3 regions of the Pseudomonas sp. JQ36 genome follow, and region 1 is predicted to be linked to each of the others. Evidence: predicted binding sites of a transcription regulator. Region 1 holds the regulator's gene; each other region holds the start of a gene.
What was found. Region 1 encodes sigma-54, which starts transcription at its own class of promoters, with help from an activator protein. Its sites were predicted from a motif close to ANTGGCATNNANNTTGCTNT; they were not measured.
Positions count from the first base shown of each region.

Region 2: ACS4NR_RS02010 (flagellar basal body rod protein FlgF) is a predicted target of sigma-54. The motif match lies at 1,714-1,733, and genes of this name have one in related genera.
Region 3: ACS4NR_RS03450 (CmpA/NrtA family ABC transporter substrate-binding protein) is a predicted target of sigma-54. The motif match lies at 1,449-1,468, and genes of this name have one in related genera.

Region 1 is NZ_CM132642.1:5,819,819-5,823,090, forward strand. Features, by position in the region: gene rapZ (RNase adapter RapZ) at 1-430, opposite strand, end outside; gene ptsN (PTS IIA-like nitrogen regulatory protein PtsN) at 433-897, opposite strand; gene hpf (ribosome hibernation-promoting factor, HPF/YfiA family) at 910-1,218, opposite strand; gene ACS4NR_RS26200 (RNA polymerase factor sigma-54) at 1,292-2,785, opposite strand; gene lptB (LPS export ABC transporter ATP-binding protein) at 2,973-3,272, opposite strand, start outside.
Region 2 is NZ_CM132642.1:407,268-410,539, reverse strand. Features, by position in the region: gene flgH (flagellar basal body L-ring protein FlgH) at 1-35, opposite strand, end outside; gene flgG (flagellar basal-body rod protein FlgG) at 88-873, opposite strand; gene ACS4NR_RS02010 (flagellar basal body rod protein FlgF) at 919-1,659, opposite strand; gene ACS4NR_RS02005 (sigma-54-dependent transcriptional regulator) at 2,011-3,272, opposite strand, start outside.
Region 3 is NZ_CM132642.1:714,939-718,210, forward strand. Features, by position in the region: gene ACS4NR_RS03445 (ANTAR domain-containing response regulator) at 1-107, opposite strand, end outside; gene ACS4NR_RS03450 (CmpA/NrtA family ABC transporter substrate-binding protein) at 123-1,334, opposite strand; gene ACS4NR_RS03455 (quinone-dependent dihydroorotate dehydrogenase) at 1,557-2,576, shown strand; gene rmf (ribosome modulation factor) at 2,728-2,943, opposite strand.

The DNA.
Region 1 (3,272 bases):
GATTGGTGGTGTTGACCTTGAGGTCGGCCAGATCGGCGATCGGGCCGAGCAGGGCGGTCTCATCGTTGATTGCCTCGGCCAGCGAGCGATCGGCATTGCTCAACGGATGGCGCCGGCGGGTTTCCGAAAAGCGCTTGAGCAGGGTTTCATCGTCGGCATCCAGATACAACACATCGCACTGGATGTGCCGGGCCCGGACTTCTTCAAGCAGTTCGGGGAAACGCGACAGGTGGCTCGGCAGATTGCGCGCATCGATCGACACGGCCACCAGCGGCTGGGTTAGCTCGGTGTGAATCAGGGCGCGTTCGGCGAGTTCCGGTAGCAGGCCGGCCGGCAGGTTGTCGATGCAGTAGTAGCCGTTGTCCTCAAGGACATCCAGGGCGGTGCTTTTACCCGAGCCGGAACGGCCACTGACGATGATCAAACGCATGATTAATGACCGTTCTGCTCGCTCAGGACGACCTGATACAAGGCTTCGTTGCTCGGTGCGCTGCGCAGTTTTTCGCGCACTTCCTTGCGATCGAGCATGCTGGCGATCTGGCGCAGTAATTCCAGGTGGGCATCGGTGGCCGCTTCCGGGACCAGCAGAACAAACAGCAGGTCGACCGGTGCGCCGTCGATGGCATCGAAATCGATGGGGGCATCAAGGTGCATCAGCGCGCTGATAGGCGATTCGCAGCCTTTGAGGCGACAGTGGGGAATGGCGATACCGTTGCCGAAACCGGTGGAACCGAGTTTCTCACGGGCTACCAGGCTCTCGAAAACATCCTGCATGGCCAGATCCGGCACTTCTTTATGGATGAGGTTGGCAATCTGTTCGAGGGCTTTCTTTTTACTGCCGCCCGGCACGTTCACCAGGGAACGGCCGGGGGTCAGGATACTTTCAAGTCGGATCATGGGTTGGGGGTGTTAACGACCGGTTGCGCCCTGAAGGAGGCTCTGGGTCTTTTCCTTATGCTTTTTGAGTTGGCGATCCAGCTTGTCGGTCAGTGAGTCGATCGCAGCGTACATATCGGTATCTTCTGCGTTGGCGACCACTTCGCTGCCGGGTATATGCAAGGTGGCTTCGATTTTCTGCTTGAGCTTTTCGACACACATCGTGACCTGCACGTTGGTGATCTTGTCGAAATGGCGCTCCAATCGTTCGAGTTTCTCGTTGATGTAGGTGCGCAGAGGTTCGGTCACTTCCAGTTGGTGTCCACTGATGTTGACTTGCATACAGCTTCTCCTTCGTTGCCAGTGCATAAAGCGGCAGGCCGAAGAGCCTGCCACTGGAACGCTGTAACGTGGCTTACATCAACCGCTTGCGTTCGCTCGAAGGCGCGATCCCGAGGGATTCGCGGTACTTGGCGACGGTGCGGCGAGCCACCTGAATGCCTTGTGCCTCCAGTAAACCAGCGATCTTGCTGTCACTCAACGGCTTTTTCTGATTTTCCGCCGCAACCAGTTTTTTGATGATCGCGCGGATCGCCGTGGACGAGCATTCGCCGCCTTCGGAGGTGCTGACGTGGCTGGAGAAAAAGTATTTCAGTTCATAAATACCGCGCGGGGTATGCATGAATTTCTGGGTGGTGACCCGGGAAATCGTCGATTCGTGCATGCCGACCGCCTCGGCGATGTCATGCAGGACCAACGGCTTCATGGCTTCATCGCCGTATTCCAGGAAGCCGCGCTGATGCTCGACAATCTGGGTGGCCACTTTCATCAGCGTTTCGTTGCGGCTTTGCAGGCTTTTGATGAACCAGCGTGCCTCTTGGAGCTGATTGCGCATGAAGGTGTTGTCGGCACTGGTGTCGGCGCGACGGACGAAACCGGCGTACTGCGCGTTGACCCGCAGACGGGGCACCGACTCTTGGTTCAGCTCAACCAGCCAGCGCTCGTTGTCCTTGCGCACAATGACGTCGGGCACCACGTACTCGGCTTCGGTCGATTCGATCTGCGAGCCCGGGCGCGGATTGAGGCTCTGCACCAGTTCGATGACCTGGCGCAGTTCATCTTCCTTGAGCTTCATGCGCCGCATCAGTTGGCTGTAGTCGCGACTCCCCAGCAGATCAATGTAATCGCTGACCAGCCGTTTGGCTTCGTTGAGCCACGGGGTCTTGGCCGGGAGCTGACGCAGTTGCAGCAGCAGGCATTCGCCAAGGTTGCGCGCGCCGATGCCGGCGGGTTCAAACTGCTGGATGCGATGCAGAACGGCTTCGATCTCGTCCAGCTCGATGTCGAGCTCCGGATCAAAGGCGTCGAGAATTTCTTCTAGGGTTTCGTCGAGGTACCCCTGATTGTTGATGCAATCGATCAGGGTCACGGCGATCAAGCGGTCGGTGTCGGACATCGGCGCCAGGTTCAATTGCCACAACAGATGGCTTTGCAGGCTTTCCCCGGCGGAGGTGCGGGTGGTGAAGTCCCACTCGTCGTCATCGCTGCTGGGCAGGCTGCTGGCGCTGGTCTGGTAGACATCTTCCCAGGCGGTATCAACGGGCAGTTCGTTAGGAATGCGCTCGTTCCATTCGCCATCTTCCAGGTTGTCCACCGTCGGGGCGGCTTCCTGATAGGACGGTTCCTGAATGTCGGTGTTGGGTTTTTGTTCGGCGTTGTCGGCCAAAGGATCGGTATTGTCGAAGTCGTCGCCTTCTTCCTGGCGTTCGAGCATCGGATTGGATTCCAGGGCCTCCTGGATTTCCTGTTGCAGGTCCAGGGTCGACAATTGGAGCAGGCGGATGGCCTGTTGCAGCTGCGGTGTCATCGTCAGCTGCTGGCCCATTCTCAAGACTAGCGATGGTTTCATGGCAGGGGCTTAACACCTTATTCGCCGGCGCGCATGCGCCATCCACTACAGGGCGCCGGAGCGCCAAACTTAAGCAAATTATATGCCTGAAACTGTCGTGTTTGCCTAGAGCGCTGTAACAATAAAAGCGTTTTAAATCCTGCTTGAATCGATACAGCGCCCGGGCGGCTCACCGGGCACTGTTCGCTTATAGGCGGAACTCGTGGCCCAGGTACACTTCCTTCACCAGATCGTTGGCAAGGATGGTCGCCGAATCGCCTTCAGCGATCAGTTGACCGTCGTTGACGATGTAGGCGGTCTCGCAGATATCCAGGGTCTCACGCACGTTGTGGTCGGTGATCAGTACACCGATGCCCTTGGCCTTGAGGTGGTGGATGATCTGCTTGATGTCGCCGACCGAGATCGGGTCGACACCGGCGAACGGTTCGTCGAGCAGGATGAATTTCGGTGCGGTCGCCAGGGCGCGGGCGATTTCCACCCGGCGGCG
Region 2 (3,272 bases), 680 kb from region 1:
CCACCCAATGCCAGAACAGATACGAAGCGTTTCATGACCCTACCTCACGGTATTGCTGGCGGCCTCAAGACCGCCCCATAGACTTGATTACAGATTCTGCGTTACGAACGAGAGCATCTGGTCGGCGGTGGAGATCACCTTGGAGTTCATCTCATAGGCGCGCTGAGTGGTGATCATGTTGACCATCTCTTCAACGGTGCTGACGTTGGAACCTTCCAGGGTGTTCTGCAGGGTGGTACCGAAACCGTTCAGGCCCGGGGTGCCGATTTGCGGCGCGCCGGAAGCAGCGGTTTCCAGGAACAGGTTGTTGCCCACCGCCTGCAGACCGGCCGGGTTGATGAAGTCAGCGGTTTGCAGGTTGCCGATCACTTGAGCGGCCGGGTTGCCTGGCACCGTGATCGACACGGTGCCGTCGGTGCCGACGGTGAAGCTCTGCGCGTTGTTCGGGATGACGATGGCCGGTTCTAGGGCGAAACCGCTGGCGTTGACGATCTGGCCGTTGGAGTCGAGGTGGAAAGTACCGTCACGGGTGTAGGACGTGGTGCCGTCCGGCTGCAGGATCTGGAAGAAACCGCGACCGTCGATGGCCATGTCCAGCGGCTGCTCGGTGGTTTGCAGGCTGCCGGCGGTGAAGTTTTTCTGGGTGCCGACGATGCGCACACCGGTACCCAGTTGCAGACCCGACGGCAGTTCACTGTCCTGGGTCGACTGGGCGCCTGGCTGACGCTTGATCTGATACAGCAGGTCCTGGAACTCGGCACGGTCACGTTTGAAACCCGTGGTCGACACGTTCGCCAGGTTGTTGGAAATGGTGGTCAGGTTGGTGTCCTGGGCGGACAGACCGGTTTTGGCAACCCATAGAGCCGGAAGCATTCGATTCTCCTCGTGCGCCTGTTTTACGGCGCGACGTTCTGATAATTAGCTGATCTGCAAGACCCGAGCCATGGCCTGGTCGTCGTCTTTGGCGGTGTTCATCATCTTGACGTGCAACTCGAACTGCTTGGCCAGGGCCAGCACCGAAGTCATTTCTTCCACGGCATTGACGTTGCTCGACTCAAGGAAACCCGACACCAGTTTGACGTTGGCATCGGCCTGCGCCGGCTGGCCGTCCTTGGTGTAGATCGAGCCATCGAGGCCTTTGTTGAGGTTCTTGATGTCCGGGTTGACCAGTTTGATCCGGTCGACTTCCGCCATGACGCGCGGGCCTTCGCCCATCGCACGAATACTGATGGTGCCGTCTTCACCGACTTCGACCTGCTGCTCCGGCGGCACGGCGATCGGACCGCCATTGCCAAGTACCGGCATGCCGTTGCCGGCGCGCAATACGCCGAGGGCGTCGATGTTGAGACTGCCGGTGCGCACGTAGCTTTCGCCACCGTTAGGGTTCTGCACGGCAATAAAGCCGTTGCCGGTCACGGCCACGTCGAGGTCACGCCCGGTCTGCACCAGCGAGCCTGCGGTAAAGTCGGTGGCGGGCCGTTCGCTCATGGCAAACGCACGCGCCGGAAAGCTGTCACCGAACACCGGCATCGAACGCGCCTGCTCCAGGTCGCGCTGAAAACCATTGGTGGAAATGTTCGCCAGGTTGTTGGCATGGGCCTTTTGCGCCAGCGCGTTCTGACTGGCGCCGGTCATTGCCACATAAAGGTACTTGTCCACACTCTTTCCTCTGCATGCCGGACGTTTGCCGCCCACCGCTGTACTGCTGAGCCATAAGCAATTTGCAGACCAACTTTTTTCTGGCGGCTCGCGGCCCGGTAAACAAAGGACTTGAGGGGTTTTGCGGGGAAATCTGAAATGTATCGAAGTCGAAAAACCGGCGGTGTTATGCCGCTTGGCGGCAATCCCGGATTTCGAAGACCCGTAAAAAACCTGTGGCGAGGGAGCTTGCTCCCGCTCGGCTGCGAAGCAGTCGTAAACCCGGCGAATGCGGCATGTCTGATTCACCTTGTTGAACGAATTTGGGTTTGCTGCGCAACCCAGCGGGAGCAAGCTCCCTCGCCACAATGGTTACTCGGCTGGGTCTTTACCGACCTCATACTCACGGAGCTTATTAGCAATGGTGGTGTGCGAAACCCCCAGCCGCTTTCCCAGTTGCCGACTGCTCGGGTGCTCGGAATACAGCCGCTCCAGCACCGCTTTTTCAAAGCGTCCGACGATCTCGTCCAGCCCGCCCTCCAGCGAGAAATCGCCAAGCGGCTGACGCACCCCGTAGTCCGGCAAGCGAATATGCTCGACCTTGACCGTGCCGCCATCACACAGCGAAACCGCCTGAAACAGCACGTTCTCCAGTTGCCGCACGTTGCCCGGCCAGTGGTAATGACTGAGGCGATCCATCGCCGCCGGCGCCAGTTTTGGCAGCGAACAGCCGATCTGGCGGCTGGCCTGATCAAGGAAGTGTTCCACCAGCGGGGTCAAACCGTCGAGGCATTCGCGCAGCGGCGGGATGTGCAGCGACAGCACGTTCAAGCGGTGATACAGATCCTGACGAAATTCTCCACGCGCGCACAGCTCGGACAAGTCGACCTGAGTCGCGCAGATCACCCGCACGTCCAGATACACCTCTTCGTCGCTGCCGACCCGGCGGAAGCAACCGTCCTGCAGAAAGCGCAGCAACTTCACTTGCAAGCGCGGGCTCATTTCACCGACGCCATCGAGAAACAGCGTGCCGCCCGCCGTCAGCTCCAGCAGACCGAGCTTGCCTTCGGCACGCGCGCCTTCGAACGCGCCGGGGCCGTAGCCGAACAGTTCGGTCTCGGCCATCGACTCAGGCAGCCCTGCGCAATTGAGCGCCATCAGCGGCGACTGCCCGCGCGGACTGGCGAGGTGGCAGGCGCGGGCGAGCAACTCTTTGCCGGTACCGGTTTCACCTTCGATCAACAGTGGCGCATCCAGTGGCGCCATGCGCCGCGCTTCACGCACGACAGCGGCCATCACTTTCGAGCTCTGAAAGATACTGTCGAAGCCGCGCAGCTCCTGCTTGCGCACGTTATAGATGCGCTCGCCGACGCGGTCGGCGCGGTGCAAGGTCAGTACCGCACCGGCCATCGCTTCGCTGTCGTCGTGCTCCGATTGCAGCGGCGCGATGTCGGCGAGAAAGATGTCGCCCTTGACCTTGACGCGCATGCCGTTGATTCGCGACTTGTTGGCGCGCACCAGTTCCGGCAGGTCGAAATCCTCGGCATAGCGCGACAGCGGAATCCCCGGCACCTCATCCACCCGCACCCCGAGCAACTGCGCCGCCGCGCGGTTGGCAGCGACGATCGAGCCGC
Region 3 (3,272 bases), 990 kb from region 1:
ATGGTCAGGCCGGATTCATCGATGACCTCGAAACCGGCCTCGGTCAGCGCGGCTTTCAGGCGGCCGACTTTTTTCGCGGTGTCGTTGATCAGCAGAATGCGCAGCATATTGGCGGTCTCCTGTCAGCGGCGGGCGAGAAGGGGTGCGCTGTCGCTCAGGGCGTGCAACTTGAAGCTGCGGGCGTAAGCGGCCGGATCGCTGCCGTCCCAGACTTTGCCATCGAGCAACTGGCTGCTGCGCATCTCCTTGCCCCAGGCCGCGACACCGACGGCGGTGGCCGCTTCGCGGTAAATGTCCAGTTGCTGAACCTGACGCGCAACGGCGAGGTAGTCGGGATCCTCGCGCAACAGGCCCCAGCGGCGGAATTGGGTCATGAACCACATGCCGTCGGACAGGTACGGCAAATTCACCTCGCCGTTGCCGTGAAAGCGCAGGGCGTGCGGGTCCTGCCAGCGATTGCCGAGGCCATCGGCGTAATCACCGAGAAAACGCGGCTCGATGCGGGACAGCGGAGCGTCGAGATACTCCGGGGCGCTCAGCAACTGCGCGGTGCTGCGACGGTTTTCCGGGTTTTGCTCGATGAAGCGGCTGGCCTCGAGGATTGCCATCACCAGCGCCCGTGCGGTGTTGGGGTATTGCTCGACGAACGCGCGGGTGCAGCCGAGGACCTTTTCCGGATGATCGGGCCAGATGCTCTGGCTGGTGGCGAGGGTGAATCCCAGATCCTGTTGCACGGCGCTGGCCGCCCACGGCTCACCGACGCAGAAGCCATCGATACGCCCGGCTTGCAGATGCGCAACCATTTGCGGCGGCGGTACCACTACGCTGTCGACGTCCTGCAACGGATGAATGCCCTGACTCGCCAGCCAGTAATAAAGCCACATCGCATGGGTGCCGGTGGGGAAGGTCTGGGCGAAGGTCAGTTTTGCGCGGCTTTGGTGCGCCTGCCGATCCAGCGCTTCAGGACTGGTCACGCCCAGTTGCTGCAAACCGTGAGAGAGGTTGAGGCTCTGGCCGTTCTGGTTCAGGCCCATCAGCACCGCCATGTCGCTCGGCGCTACGCCGCCGATGCCCAGGTGCACCGCGTAAATCAGCCCGTACAGGCTGTGGGCGACATCCAGTTCACCGCTGACCAGTTTGTCGCGCAAGGTCGCCCAGGACGCCTGGCGCTTGAGGTTGATCGTCAGGCCGTAGGGCTGGGCGAAGCCCTGTGTCGCGGCCACGACCACCGAAGCGCAATCGCTCAGGGCCATGAAGCCGAGGTTGATCACACTTTTTTCCGGAGCATCACTGCCATTGACCCAGGCCAGCGGCCCGACGGACGAATCACTCATATAAAGCCACCCTCAAAAAAAACGCCGTCCCAGGCTTTGCCCGAGCAAACCTGAGGACGACGCCATTGTCCGTGCCCGCACGCCGCCATTGGCCTGTGGGTTGATAATCCGGAAGGTGCAAGGCATATGCCAGTCAGGCGGATTTGCCAGTGCGCCTCGCGCCGGGGGGCGATGCCCGGCTATAATCGCCGCCTCTTTTCGCCGCCCGAGTCATCGCCGCCCATGTACACCCTGGCCCGTCAGCTGTTGTTCAAACTTTCCCCGGAAACCTCCCACGACCTGTCGCTGGATATGATCGGCGCGGGTGGGCGTCTGGGACTCAATGGCATGCTGTGCAAGAAACCGGCGAACGTGCCGGTGACGGTCATGGGCCTGGACTTCCCGAACCCGGTGGGTCTGGCGGCCGGTCTGGACAAGAACGGCGCGGCCATCGACGGCTTTTCGCAACTGGGTTTCGGTTTTGTCGAAATCGGCACCGTGACTCCGCGCCCGCAACCGGGCAACCCGAAACCACGGATCTTCCGCCTGCCGGAAGCCGAGGCGATCATCAACCGCATGGGTTTCAACAACCTCGGCGTGGATAACCTGCTGGCGCGGGTCGCTGCAGCCAAATACAAGGGCGTGCTGGGGATCAACATCGGCAAGAACTTCGACACCCCGGTCGAGCGCGCGGTGGATGACTACCTGATCTGCCTGGACAAGGTGTATGCCCACGCCAGCTATGTCACGGTCAACGTCAGCTCGCCGAACACCCCGGGCCTGCGCAGCCTGCAGTTCGGTGATTCGCTCAAGCAGTTGCTGGCGGATCTGGCCACGCGCCGCGCCGAACTGGCCCTGCGCCACGGCAAACATGTGCCGCTGGCGATCAAGATCGCCCCGGACATGACTGACGAAGAGACTGCGCAGGTCGCGCAGGCATTGATCGAAACCGGGATGGACGCGGTGATCGCCACCAACACCACCCTGAGTCGCGTTGGCGTCGAAGGCATGGAGCATGGTGACGAGGCGGGCGGTCTGTCCGGCGCCCCGGTGCGTGACAAGAGCACGCATACCGTGAAGGTGTTGGCAGCGGAGCTGGGTGGTCGGTTGCCGATCATTGCGGCCGGTGGCATCACCGAAGGCAAGCATGCGGCCGAGAAGATCACGGCGGGGGCGAGTCTGGTGCAGATTTACTCGGGCTTCATCTATAAGGGCCCGGCGTTGATTCGTGAATCGGTCGACGCGATCGCTGCCTTGCGCTGATCCCACAGGTTATGTGTGCAGTTCAAATGATTTGCGGGCATAAAAAAGGGCTCCTCGAAGGAGCCCCTGGGCCGTAGCCCGCCGTCCGGGAAGGACGTGCATGGTAAGTCGCTAAAAATTCAGATTGTCGTGTTGCAATAAGTGCCCTGTGTCAGCCGACGGCGTGAAGTTCGTTGAGTCTGTGGATCCCCGCAGTGCCGGTCATACCGTCCCAGTTGTCGCCGCGTCCTTCTCGCCAGCCGTTGATCCAGGCTTGACGTACCGACGGTAGAGTAAATGGGCAAAGCTCGCGGGATTTGCCACCAACGCCATATTGATATCCGCGCAAAAATGCTCTTTCCAACGGATCACGCTTAAGTCTTCTCATAGGGTGTTTCCCTCACTTGTTGACTGTTTTCGTCGCGTTGACCTCAATCGAGGTCTGGCAGAAAAACTCTGCCGTTGGGCGGCTCGCTGCCGGCGTGGCGAGCCAAGGTGTTGACGCCGTTGCGACGTCAACCTGTGGTCAGTTCTAACCAATGAGTCACACCGAGGGAATGATCGTTTTGTCATAAGGACGTAACGAAAATAGTGCTACAGCCATAAGTAACGGCCGGTTTCATGAACGTTTTTTCCGCAAACCCCGGTATGATCGGCCCCGCGCTGGATGATAGGGTTAATCCTTTAGTGAGAATGACCCACGTTTACGCTCGGTTA